Linked DNA regions of Tautonia rosea. The protein of the gene in region 2 binds, or shares a complex with, the protein of the main gene of each other region. Links are inferred from orthologs where the notes say so. Each region holds a gene or a part of one and is shown on either strand. Other genes may lie near its edges. The genes, in order: hisF and hisH.

Region 1 (6,461 bases), on a different replicon or contig from region 2:
GCCCGGCATGCCAGGTTGAAACTCTCCACCCGGTGAGGTGCTGGAAGGAGAGGTTTCCGTTCCGCCCTGCGAGGCCATTTCCTCACGCCATCCGTCGCCGAAAGGTCGAGCATCTTCCTGGTCGATCAGCCACCGGCCCTCGGGATCAAAGACTCGCTTATTCTCAAACTCACCGAAAGGATCCATCGCCGTTTCGTCGTACGTCGAAAAGGGGTAGCCGGTCGTATGCTGAAAGAAGGCGAGATAGCGGTGATCGAAGCCCATGCCGAATGGAGGACGGGTTTCGAAACCGACCACATTGAATATTTTCTTGTCAACCGGTGCGGTGTGAAAGACCAAGATCATGAACGACGTGGCGACTGTTGCGGCGGCAAGTCCGAATACGATTCGACCGGCGTGAAAGACCGGCATTGGGAACCGAATCATCGTCGGCCCCAGAGAATCGGTTGTGACTCGAAGGACCACAAACGTCACCAGGAACAGGACCAGAAGACACACAAGATCCGCATACCCGTAGGACCACGATCCCGCATTTTCCGTGATTAGTGTTGCAAGCGGTTGATAGAAGTTGAAGGCGATGACGCTTGCAAAAAGTACGTTGAAAAAAACAAGCGCGGCACCCCAGAGACCTTCGCTCATGACGGTGTAGGTCAATCCAAGTACCACGACCACGATGCCGAGGTGTACGACGATTTCCATCCTGTAAAGTCCCCTTCGGACCTCGCAGCGAGGCGGGAATTGGAGAAGGTGGTCTAACGCGCCGAATTATTTGACCACTCGCATGAGTTCTTCGATCGAAGTACGTCCCTGGATCACCTGCCGTAAACCATCTTCGGTCAGGTAGATCATCCCGTTCTTCCGAGCCTCGTCCTTGATGGCCTTGACCGAGGGATTCTCCCGAATCAGCTCACGCATGGGGTCGGTGATGAGTAGGAGTTCGAAAATACCGGTTCGACCCATGTATCCGGTGCCGCCACACATCGGGCATACTTGCTCGGGTTCCTTGGGAGGACGGTAGAAAACATCCACCTTGTCAGGTGGAAGATTTGCCTTCTTCAGGAACTCAGCTTTGGGTTTATAGGGTTCCTTGCACGTTTCGCAAAGCAGTCGGACGAGCCGCTGACCCAGAATGGCCGTGATCGAGTTGGCGATCATGAAGGGTTCGACCCCCAGGTCAAGCATTCGGAAGAGGGCCGTCACCGTGTCGTTGGCGTGGACAGTGGAGAAGACCATGTGGCCCGTCGTCGCCGCTTGACAGGCGATTGTTGCGGTTTCTTGATCTCGCACTTCGCCGATCATGATCACGTCAGGGTCCTGACGAAGAATCGATCGCAATTGTTGGGCAAACGTCTGCCCGGCCTTCGTGTTGATTTCGATCTGCGTTACGTTGTCGATGTGATACTCGACCGGGTCTTCAACCGTGATGATGTTCTTCTGAAAGCGGTCGATCTCTCGAAGACAGGCGTAAAGGGTCGTACTTTTCCCTGAGCCTGTTGGCCCACAGCAGAGGAACATCCCGTGGGGTTGGTTCACGATCTCACGGATCGAGGCCACCATTTTCGGCCGCATGCCGACCTCTTCGAGCCGTCCAACCGATGCGGCGTTATCCAGGATTCGCATCACGAGTTTCTCTCCGGCTTTGGAACCAGAGGTCGCGACACGAAAATCGATCTCTCGCCCCTCGAACTTCGCCGCGAAGGAGCCGTCCTGCGGCTTTCGCTTCTCGGAGATATCCATGGCGCAGAGGACCTTGAAGATGTTGATCACTGCATCACCGGTCGGGCGATCAAACGGCTCGGCGGCGTGCATGATGCCGTCGATCCGGTAGCGTACGGCCAACTGATCAGGACTCGGCTCCAGGTGAATGTCGGTCGCCCGTCGAAGAATGGCGTCGTAGACGAGTTCCTTGGCCCCGATGAATTGTGGCGAGCCTTCGGCCCTGGCCACACGATCCTCGTCAACCTTGCCGGTGGAAGACTTGCCCATGAAGCTGATCGGCGGACCACCGTGATAGTCGGTTCCTTGCTCAACGTTGAAGATCCGACGCTTCAGCAATCCATTGATCAGTTCACCAAAGTGATACGGCGTCAGCACCTTCTCGTCATCGGGAACTGTCTGATTCCTTGAGTAGGCATATGTCAGTGATGGTGCCAAATAGGCGATCAGGAGCAGAACCAGGCCGATCGGATAAAAGGGAATAATCCAGACAAGCAGAAATCCCAGGATCCCGCTGAAGAAGACCAGCGAGTTCCACATTTCGAACCGGATGTTCTGCAACTCGCGGGTGTCATCATCGACCCAGTCCACCGTCTTGACCCAGGCCAGGTAGATCAGGACAACGGGTACAAACTTGAAGAGGTTAAGGTACAGACCGGAACCTCGGAGCGAGTTGATGGCCGCGGACTGGGCCAGAAGCAACCCTGGCAATTCGGCTGCCTCAGCCCCGTTGACGAGACCGAAGAGCGCCAGGGCAATCATCGCCAGGACCAGGCGCGGGCGGATCATGAGTGAAACTCCGAAGCGGCGAAGGACATGGAATACTGAGAACAGAATCGAATCACGAGTGGTGACAAGGGGAACCTCGAACAACGAGGTCCCCCCCGAGACCGCGTCTCAAAGAATACCAGGCTGCGCGATGGTAATTCCCTTCAGCGCCATCTTCAACGCCTCGGGACTGGGAGCGACTTCGAAGGCGGTTGCTCGTTCCACCTTTTCGGCCTGAACAAGTTGCTTGAGACTTTCGGTAAAGTCTTGCATCCCATCCTCTTTGCCGATCCGGATCGCATCACCGAGTTTACCGTCTTCCTCATTAAGGATCAGCTTCCTCACGGTCGGACTGGTGCGCATGATCTCGCACGTTGGGATCCGGGTCTGCCCCGTCTTTTCCGCCCAGTCCTTGGCTGTCGGCAAGAGTTTCTGCGCAATGATGGCCTGAAGGTTAAAGGCCATTGACTGTCTGAGAGCCGGGTGCATATCTCTCGGGAACAGGTCGAGAATTCGGCCGACCGTTGAGGGTGCCGAAGAGGCGTGAATCGTACCAAACACAAGGTGGCCTGTTTCCGCCGCGTGCATGGCCGCGTTGAACGTCTCGCGGTCTCGCATCTCACCAACCAAGATAATATCCGGGTCCTGTCGCACGGCATGCTTCAATGCCGTATCCCAGTCGATGACGTCGATACCGACCTCTCGCTGGTGAACGATCGATTTTTTGTCGACGAACGTAAACTCGATCGGATCCTCGATCGTCACAATATTGCAGCGTTCGCGTGCGTTGACGTACTCCAGCATGGAAGCGATCGTCGTCGATTTCCCCGAACCGGTGACCCCCGCAAGAATCACGATCCCCTGGTCGTGGCTGGCAATGTCAGCCAAAACCGGGGGCAGGCCGAGTCCCTCGAAGTCGGGAACCTGATTATTGACCCGTCGGGCAACCAGGCTGAGCTTGCCTCGTTGTCGAAAGAGATTCACGCGGAACCGGGTCTCCAGTCCATCCGGGTCCGTCACAATATGGGCAAAGTCGACCCCGCCTTCTTCTTCGAGAATCGTCTTTTGCCGAGCCGTGAGCAACGGGAACATGAGCCGCTCCATGTCCGCCGTGCTGAGCGGTGGTAGTTGCATCTGTCGAAGCACACCGGTGAGTCGCATTGCAGGGGAGACCCCGACCTTCAAGTGGAGGTCGGAACCCTTATGCTTCATCACCATCCGGAACAGCTTGTTGGCTTCCGGCTCGCTGGGATTGACGGGCTCGATCGTCTGGGCATCGATACCGGTGGCCATGGTGGTACTCCTGGAACGTTGGACCGGGCGACTCGATCAGGGAATCACAGAAATCGATCGGGCGAACGGGTTCACGAGACTAAGAGAGAGGATCAACGGGCCAGAACCTGGCCAAGGCCACTGCGATGAGCGTTCAGCCGTCACACCTCAACCCGATCTCGGACGGAAACGTGATGGCTTGCAAGATACGCTTTGGTCTCGGCGATCGTAAACTCTCGATAATGGAAAATGCTGGCGGCAAGGGCGGCATCGGCTCCGCCTTCAACCAGGGCGGCTCGTAGATGCTCTGGATGCCCGGCCCCGCCCGAGGCAACAACCGGAATCGTCACCGCATCACTTACTGCGCGAGTCATGGGGAGATCATACCCGTTCTTTGTGCCGTCGGCATCCATGCTGGTAAGTACGATCTCTCCAGCCCCAAGCCGCTCGACCTCCCGAGCCCAGGAAACCGCTTCAAGCCCGGTCGGAATGCGACCACCATTGATGTGCACCTCCCAGACCTCCTGATCGTCCCGCTGCACACGCTTGGGGTCGATATTGACGACAATACACTGGCTCCCAAAGCGCCGAGCGGCACGACGAACAAACTCGGGATCACGAACTGCGGTCGAGTTGATCGAGACCTTGTCCGCACCAGCATTAAGCAACGCTCGGATATCCTCAAGCGTCCGAATACCGCCACCGACGGTCAGCGGCATGAAGCAGACTTCCGCCGTGCGACGGACCACGTCGAGAATGATTCCTCGACCTTCGTGACTCGCAGTGATATCAAGGAACACAAGTTCGTCTGCCCCCTCGGCATCGTAGCGAGCAGCGACCTCAACTGGATCTCCGGCATCCCGAAGATTCAAGAAATTCGTGCCCTTGACAACACGGCCCGCGTTGACGTCGAGACAGGGAATAATCCGCTTGGCGAGCATAGGGGGACGATCCGAGAAGGCGATCACGCAGGATGGGGCCTAAGGTCAGGTGAGTAGAACACGCAGAATCGGCCCTGAATGGACAAATTGTACCCCTCAAACCCGGCTCATCCTAGAGGATCGATCGAGAGACTCTCTCTGATGGGGGTCAGGGCGATTCGTGCATTGGCGACTCGATCATCGCCCTCTGGAATTTAGAGACAGGGTGTCAATGGACCGCGGGCACTCGGGAAGACCATCAAGAAATGCTCGGCCGTAGGGTTTCGTCAGTACGCGAGGATCGAGAATGACCACAATTCCTTGATCGCTTCGAGAGCGGATCAATCGTCCGAACCCTTGTTTCAGCTTCAAGACCGCCTCCGGAACCTGATGCTCCAGAAACGGATTGCCACCTCTCGCTCGGATTGCTTCTAGCCTCGCTTCCAGCAACGGCCGTTCGGGGACGCTGAACGGAAGCTTGGTAATGATCACATTCGCAAGGGCTTCCCCAGGAACGTCCACCCCTTGCCAGAAACTGTCGGTGCCGAACAAGACGCTCCCGAGATTGGCACGGAACGACTCGATCATTTTCGATCGGGGTAAACCATCACTTTGGGAATACAGCGGGATATTCCGTTCGATGAACCAGGGAAGCAGAGCTTGTGCGGCCGTTTGCATGAAGCGGTACGAGGTAAAAAGGACGAACGCCCGGCCTCCCGTCAGTTCGAGATAGGTAGGAATTGCTCGAAGACAGGCCTGTTCGAACCCGCTCGGATCATCGGATGGGTCGGGAATGTTCCGAACCAGATGAAGGCGCGCCTGCTCCCGGTACTCGAAGGGACTGCCAAGCTGAAGTGATTGACCACGACTCAGTCCCAGACGGGTTCGGATGAATCGGAAGTCGGGTGGTGATCCAGAGCAGAGCGTCGCCGAGGCAAGAATGCAGGTTGGCACCTCCTGAAAGAGGAGCCGGTTCAGCACAGGGCCCACCTCAATCGGGGCCGCCGAAAGTGTAACCCGGCGCCTCTGGGGGGGGCCTTCAAGGTCGACCCAGTACACCCCGTCCGGCTCCGATTGGTCCAGCCACCGCTCAATGCTAATGGCTGTCAAATCGCAACGGTCACCAACGGCGGTCAGTTCCAACCGCTGGCCCTCGTCTTCGATCTCCTTGGAACCCTCGATAATCACACTTGCCAGTCGTTTGAGTGATTCGGGAAGTTCCGACCGAAGCCCAATCGGGCGACGCAGCCGACCGTTTGGCTGGCCTTCGGACTCTCTCCATCGCATGATCGCGGCAAAGAAGGCCGAGGAGGCAATCCGCGCTGGTCGGGTGGCATCAATTGCCTCATCAAGGTCGGAGTGAGCCAGCAACCCTTTGCGCGTTCGTTCGTTGTAAAGCCTCCCGAGCAGATACTCAACCTGACCGGACGTAATCCGAAGCCCGAGATGATCTCCCGCGATCGCTTCGAGCGTATGGGCTTCATCGAAAACGACCACGTCGTAATCCGGAAGCAGTCCGAACCCTTCAGCTCGGAGGGCCAAATCACTGAAAAACAGGGCGTGATTGACGACGAGAATGTTGGCCGTCCGCATCCGGCGTCGGGCCTTGAAATAGAAGCAGTCCTGGAATCGAGGGCAGCGCTTGCCGAGGCAGTTGCCGTTCTCACTGGCCACCGCGTCCCAGACAGCTGGGAGCGGCCGGAAATCGAGATCCGAACGGCTTCCGTCCTCGGTCTCCCTCACCCAGGACTTCAAGCTGCTGTACTGGTCGAACTCGTCTGGATG
Region 2 (6,567 bases):
GTGTCCCTTGCGGACGACGCCCCCGGCTTCCGTGTGCTTCAACTCGACGCCCTGGTCCAGATGAAGCTCACGTCCTTCCGAGATAAGGACCGGGTACACGTTCGGGATCTGATCGATGTCGGCCTCGTCGATGTCACCTGGCTCGATCGGCTCCCACCTCCGCTGGCCGACCGGCTCGCCGAACTGCTGGCCAACCCCGACGGCTGAGTCGTTCTTCGTCGAAGGCCGGACGAGTCATCGCTCGCCCGGCCTTCGAATTGTGCCTCAGGTTTAAATCAATCGGGAGAGAGCGATCACTCCTCCTCCACTCCAGCACGGCTCTTCTGGTACTTGTCAACGATTTGCTGCTGCACGTGTGCCGGTACAGGTTGATACGAGTGGAATTCGAGGACGTACGACCCTTGTCCGCCCGTCATGCTCTTGAGCGTCGATGAGTACGAGAGCACCTCGGCCAGCGGGACGGTCGCCTTGATGATCTGAAGGCCGCCCGGCAAGGCGTCCATCCCGGTAATATGTCCTCGACGGGTCGAAAGGTCGGCCGAGACGTCGCCAAACTTCTCGCCGGGCACAGTCACTTCCATCGAAACGACTGGCTCCAGCAGCGCGGGTCTGGCCTGTTCAAACGCCTTGCGGAAGGCCGAGGCCGAGGCAATCTTGAAGGCGGCTTCCGAGCTATCCACATCGTGATATTTTCCGAAGTGGACTTCCACCTCAACATCCACCACGCGATTCCCGGAGATCACCCCCTTCTCCATCTGCTCCCGACACCCTTTCTCAACGGCCGGGATAAAGTTGTTGGGAATGACTCCCCCCTTGACGGCATCGACGAACTTGAACCCTTCGCCGCGTTCGAGCGGACGAATGCGGAGGTGAACCTCGGCAAACTGACCTCGGCCTCCGGTCTGCTTCTTGTGCCGGTAGTCTGCGTCTGCGGCACCGCCGATCGTCTCCAGGTAGGGCACGTGCGGAATGTGCGTCTCGACGTCAAGCTTGTAGCGGTTCTTCAGCCGTTGCAAGATCACGTCAAGGTGCAGGTCGCTCATTCCGTTGATAATCAGTTCATGCGTTTGCTCGTCTCGGCGATAGGTGAAGGTTGGGTCTTCCTCAGCGATCTTCGCCAGGCTGGCGGCAATCTTCGCCTCGTCCTCGCGGGCCTTCGGTTCGACCGCCCGGGGGACCATTGGGGTCGGGAAGTTGATCGGCTTGAGCACCACGTGCGGAGCGCTATGGTTTCCGCCGTTGGTCACGGTGTCGGAGATATGAAGATCTTCGAACTTTGCCACCGCGACGATGTCGCCGGCAATCGCCTCGCTCACCTCCTCGTGCTGCTTGCCTTGGACCACGTAGAGGTGGCCTGGCTTGTTGGCCTTCCCGGTCCGGAGGTTCACCAGCGGGGTGTCCGGCGTCAGCTTGCCGGAGATGATTCGCATGAAGCTGAGCTTGCCCATGAATGGGTCGATCGCCGTCTTGAAGACCTGCGCGACCAGATCGCCGTCTTCCTTCGGGTCGATTTCCACTTCCTCTTCCCCGTCCTCGTGCGGGGTCGAGGCGTCAGCCTCGATGGAGCCCGGCTGGGCCGGGAAGCCGAAGCGGTGGATGTCCGCCGGGCTCAGGCCGCAGGTTGCCAGCAGTTCCAGCAGTTCCTTGATGCCGATGTCATTCTTGCTGCAAAGGCAGACAACCGGCACGATGTGTCCTCGGAGGATGCCGTCGTGGGCCGCTTTGCGCAGCTCGTCGATGGCAATCGACTCTCCTTCGAGATACCGATTGGTCAACTCCTCGTCTTCATCGACAATCTGCTCGATGACAATCCGGGCGGCCTCGTCCGGCGACATGACGCACCCGTCCGGCACCTCGGCCGGGGGGTTCAACACATCGACAACTCCCTTGAAGTCGGCTCCGACGCCGATCGGCACGTTGAACGGCACGCACTCCGGCCCGAACGTCTCCCGGATCGATTCCAGGTCCTTGACATAATCGACATTGTCGGCGTCCATCTTCGTCAGTGCGATGAACCGCCCTCGGCCGAGCCGACCGGCCTCCAAAAACAACCGACGCGTGTTGACCTCAATCCCGACTGGCGCCGACACCGTGATCAACACGTTTTCGACCGCCGAGAGTGCCCCCAATGCGCTTCCGATGAAATCGGGGTAGCCGGGAGAGTCGATCAGGTGAATCTGCTTGCCTTCCCAATCCAGGTGGATCAGGTGGCTATCGATCGAGAAATGCCGGCGCTTTTCTTCATCGTCGACGTCGAGCAAGCTCGTCCCTTCGTCGACCGACCCGCGCCGGGGGGCCAGTCCAGCCGCAAAAAGCAGGGCGTCGGCGAGGCTGGTCTTGGCCGACGCCCCGTGTCCTGCCAGGGCGATATTGCGAATGTCTTCGATGTGATACGAGCCCGATGCCATGGCTATCCCCCCCTTTGGGGTGGGTCGCTTTGGAGATTCGACCCGCCGGATGTGGAAAAGCAAAGGATCCGGCGATCGCCTTCGGCCCGAATTGCGGGAACTCAAGAGAAACCCAAGGTTCCTGCCACTAGGGAGTTAAGAGCGGTCGCCGGCACGTTCCCGAGCTTCAGCAAGCCGGAAACGACCGTCGTACAGAGCCCGCCCAACGATCACGCCCGCAACGGGCAGGGTCGCCAGGCGTTCCAGGTCCTCCAGGGTGCTGACGCCTCCGGAGGCAATCACCGGCGTCTTCAGGCGATCGGCAAGGGCTCCGGTGGCCTCAAGGTTCGGCCCTTCGAGCATGCCGTCCCGAGCGATGTCGGTGTAGATGATCGCGGCCAGGGGCAGCGCATCGAAGCCTTCGGCCAGGCTCGTCGCCTCCACCGAGGAGACGTCGAGCCAGCCGGCGGTCGCCACTCGCCCCCCCTTGGCGTCGAGGCCGAGGATCAGGCGGTCGGGGTACCGTTCGGCCATCGATGCGAACCAGACCGGGTCTTTCAGGGCTTGCGTGCCAACGATCACTCGCTCCAGCCCGGCGTCGAGCCAGGCCTTCAGGGTCGCTTCGTCGCGGACACCGCCACCCAATTGACACGGGACACCGACACGATCAAGGATCGCCCGGACGCTCTCCACGTTGGCCGGTCGGCCCAGTTTCGCGCCGTCGAGGTCGACCAGGTGCAGCCGGGATGCCCCTTCAGCCACCCAGTGCTCGGCCATGGCCGCCGGATCTTCCCCGAAGACCGTCTCCCGGTCGTAATCTCCCTGAACGAGGCGGACACAGCGGCCCCCTCTCAAATCAATGGCCGGGATGACTTGCATCGGCGTCTCAATCCCTTCGGCCGGCCTGTACTGGGCCGGACTTCATCTTTTGCATCTATATCCCGCCCCGGACCTCTCCGCAAGGACCAAGGCCCCGTCGCCTCGACTTCATCCGGATCGGGAGACGAACCGCTGCCCCGGGATCACAGCTCGGCGAAGTTCCGATACATCGCCAGCCCAAGGGTCTGGCTCTTCTCCGGGTGAAACTGGCAAGCCATCAGGTTGTCTTTCCAGATCATCGCCGTGAATGGGGTCGGGTAGTCCGCCTCGGCAGCCACGACCGCCGGATCGTTGGGCTCGACGTAGTAGGAATGCACGAAATAGACCGACGGCTCCTCCGGCAATCCCTTCAACAAGGGTGCGGGACGACGCACGCGCAAGATGTTCCAACCCATGTGGGGGACCTTCAGGCCCGGCTTCGGTTCGAACCGAACGACCTTGCCCGAGACCAGCCCGAGCCCCTGGTGGTGGCCGTCCTCAAAGCTCTCGTCAAAGAGCAGCTGCAACCCGAGGCAAACCCCCAGCGCGGGGGCTCCGGCCGCCACACGATCACGGAACGCGGCTCCCAGGCCGGTTCGATTCAACTCGGCCATTGCGTCTTCGAACGCACCCACGCCTGGCAAGATTACCTTGTCGGCCTTGCTCACGAAGTCCGGATCGCTCGACACCACGGCCTCATGCCCGACGGCCTCGATCGCCTTCTGAACGCTCCGCAAGTTGCCCATTCCGTAGTCGATAATCGCGATCATCCACCGACGGTCCCGTATCGTCCCGACCTCGTTCTGGCATCCCAAACGAACCATACTCTACCAGGAGAGCCCCTCACTTGTCTTGATTCGGCCGACTCCGTCGTCGATTCCACCGATCAAGGTCAGTCATGTGGGGAGTGAGACCGAGGGACGACACCTCCCGATCAATACCGCGCCACGCGAGCCGAACCACCCACCGAGATCGGCGACCAGCTTGATTGCGTTTCCCGAGACCGGACATCCAGATTCGTTCGGCCCACCGAAACCGAAGGGCTCAGATCAAAATACTGCACCGGTGGCGGCTCAATCTGCGGTCGGGTCTGCTGATCGTAGGAAGGAGATCGACGAATGCCGTAGAATTCCTCGGCCGAAGGGCCTGGAGGCGGCGAAACGTCGATGGCCGACGGGTTCGGAATGCGAGTGAACGGGGCACGGGTCGGCGGCTGAGCCGCGGGCCGGGTCGTGCCCGACTCGGCTCGATTGGTGTCCGGGAAAGGACGAGCCACATCAATCGTCTCGTCCGAGGATCCCCTCAGGCCCAGCTGCGTTCGGAAACTGTCGAGCCGCCGTTCCAGATCGCGATTGTCGATCTCGGCCAGTTGCAGGTCGTTGTTCAGGCGTTTCGATTCCTGCTGGGCAACCTTGAGTTCATCTTTCAATTGCTGATTCTGGAATTCGAGCCGGCTCAGTTGCTCTCGAATCGCCACCCGCCTCGGATTCAAGGCGAAATTCCCACCGCTGCCGCCAGCGCAGCCCAGCGAGGCGTGCGCGATCAAGGCGGCCAGCCAGGCGACATTCCACCGCCGGTATCGAATCAAGACGATCATGAGTCCGGCGCCCTGGGGTCGGTGGTTCCGAGGCGATAGTCCAAAAGGGGCGGGTATCGAGGTGGGCTCCCCCCGACTATCCTCCCCCATCCCTTGCCGATGGCGTATTCGATCGATGAATGACGCGTGCGGAACCCTGGGATCAGGCCTCAAGGTGGTGAAGTTCCCCCCCCTCAGACCAGCATTGCCTTGCACGGTGCTTAGCTTCGATCCGACCAGGGTGACTGATCGAAACCCTCGGGAGCCTTCGAGGCGTAATCCGATGGGGGAAGCTCGTCATCGAACGTCACGCTGTCTTTCTCAAATTCGGCCGACTCCACCCCCGCCTTGAGGCGTCGGAGGGCATATAGCACACCCATTGCCATCATCGTCAGCATGGACCCTGCCATCGCGCTCAGCAGAATAATGATCCCGGTCGAACTACTCAGCGAACCCATTCCAAACGGAAACGAGACCTCGACTCGGGCATTGTTGATGACTACGAACCAGAGCAAGACTCCCAGCACGAACGCAATGGCAATGACGTAGCGATAGAGCCAGAAGTTGCGGATCAATGACGGCTTGCGACGTTTGTAAGGCGTGGACATGGCCGAGGGCTCCTGTGTTAAACATCGTCCTGGAGACTGATCGGTCATCCCGTTCTCGGATCTTCGCCGCAGATCCGGTTCCCTTGTCGAGAATTCCCGAAGACCGGATCAATCGCCCTCGGTCGTTCGGTCAGCCCCCGACGATCCGACCGAGCAAGGCCCCGAGCAGGAAGCGAGCCACCTCGGAATAGACCTCGAACAGCTCGGCCAGCCATTCCGGCCAGAGCCATCGCCACCCGAGCATCAGAATCAAGGCCGCCAGGCTCAGGTAAGGCCCGAACGGAATGGCGGACGATCGGGGCGATTGTCCCGTCAGGCGTTCTCGAAGAATCGTGGCGAGGCGGATCAAGCCGTGAACGAGGCCGAGGATTGCTCCGAGGAACAGGGTCAACGGCGTGACATGCCAGCCGAGAAAACTGCCGATCATCGCTACCAGGGTCACATCCCCCAGGCCCATTGCCTCCTTGCGAAAGAGCACCCAGCCCAGCACTCGAACCGCGTAAATCACCCCAGCTCCCACGATCAGGCCAAGGAGGCCCACGCCGAGCCCGCCAATTGCCGTCTCGGCCCCGGCGGGCACCGGCCGGATTCCCGGGATCATCGTCCCAACACTCAGGCCGACGACCATTCCCGTCACCGTGACCGAGTCGGGAATGATCTCGTAGTCGTAATCGATGAAGGTGGCGACCACGAGGAACGTCGCCAGGCTCGCGTGATAGGCCACCCGAGCCAGACGTTCCATCAATTCCGGTTCGCGCATGAATTGCGGTTCGGCCATCAGCTCGATGACATAGATCCCCGTGAACAGCACTGCGACCAGAATCTCGACCGCCAGATAACGACCGGAATAGGGGATCCCGCACGATCGGCAGGTGCGTTTCAACCACAACGCACTGAGGATCGGCACGTTGTCGCTGGCTCGAATCCAACCCAGGCATCCCGGGCAGCACGAGGGGGGCCAGATGACACTCTTTTCCCAGGGCAATCGGTAGATACAGACATTCGCGAAGCTTCCGACCAGGGCCCCGATGACGAAGACCAGCGGCAGCATGATCGCGTGGAACATCCAAATCACGGTGTGGGGTCCTGCGAATCGATCAGTGAAGTGTTGTCCGGAGCGATCCGGGACCATGCGGCC

Evidence for each region.
Region 1: the proteins of hisH (region 2) and hisF are in contact, whole or in part, in a crystal structure (PDB 6RU0), measured with the Thermotoga maritima proteins. The link is inferred for Tautonia rosea from one-to-one orthologs. Residues at the interface, in WP_004080484.1 of Thermotoga maritima: Asn15, Arg18, Arg22, Arg117, Leu118, Pro119, His120, Met121, Gly122, Trp123, Asn124, Asn134, Gly135, Tyr136, Tyr138, Val140, Tyr158, Glu180, Lys181, Ser182, Ser183, Lys184, Ile185; in WP_004080486.1 of Thermotoga maritima: Met1, Leu2, Ala3, Arg5, Ser40, Glu41, Asp45, Glu46, Ala70, Glu71, Ile73, Asp74, Ile75, Pro76, Phe77, Asp98, Lys99, Ser122, Gln123, Glu161, Thr195, Leu196, Asn247, Arg249, Glu251.

The regions. Positions count from the first base shown.
Region 1 is NZ_JABBYO010000028.1:11,050-17,510, forward strand. The notes cover bases 2,808-5,668. They hold hisF (imidazole glycerol phosphate synthase subunit HisF), read right to left. Parts: upstream 4,698-5,668; coding sequence 3,918-4,697; downstream 2,808-3,917. Other genes in these bases: HG800_RS26085 (type IV pilus twitching motility protein PilT), read right to left, coding at 2,808-3,777; HG800_RS26095 (ATP-dependent DNA helicase), read right to left, coding at 4,875-5,668. In the rest of the region: HG800_RS26075 (hypothetical protein), read right to left, coding at 1-699; HG800_RS26080 (GspE/PulE family protein), read right to left, coding at 766-2,505; more of HG800_RS26085, read right to left, coding at 2,614-2,807; more of HG800_RS26095, read right to left, coding at 5,669-6,461.
Region 2 is NZ_JABBYO010000012.1:175,643-182,209, forward strand. Bases 2,213-5,179 are described here. They hold hisH (imidazole glycerol phosphate synthase subunit HisH), read right to left. Parts: upstream 4,016-5,179; coding sequence 3,410-4,015; downstream 2,213-3,409. Other genes in these bases: fusA (elongation factor G), read right to left, coding at 2,213-2,408; hisA (1-(5-phosphoribosyl)-5-[(5-phosphoribosylamino)methylideneamino]imidazole-4-carboxamide isomerase), read right to left, coding at 2,544-3,266; HG800_RS20205 (hypothetical protein), read right to left, coding at 4,180-4,842; HG800_RS20210 (DUF1049 domain-containing protein), read right to left, coding at 5,043-5,179. Also shown: HG800_RS20185 (hypothetical protein), read left to right, coding at 1-207; more of fusA, read right to left, coding at 294-2,212; more of HG800_RS20210, read right to left, coding at 5,180-5,429; HG800_RS20215 (prepilin peptidase), read right to left, coding at 5,560-6,495; HG800_RS20220 (shikimate kinase), read right to left, coding at 6,501-6,567. UniProt on the Escherichia coli protein: IGPS catalyzes the conversion of PRFAR and glutamine to IGP, AICAR and glutamate. The HisH subunit catalyzes the hydrolysis of glutamine to glutamate and ammonia as part of the synthesis of IGP and AICAR.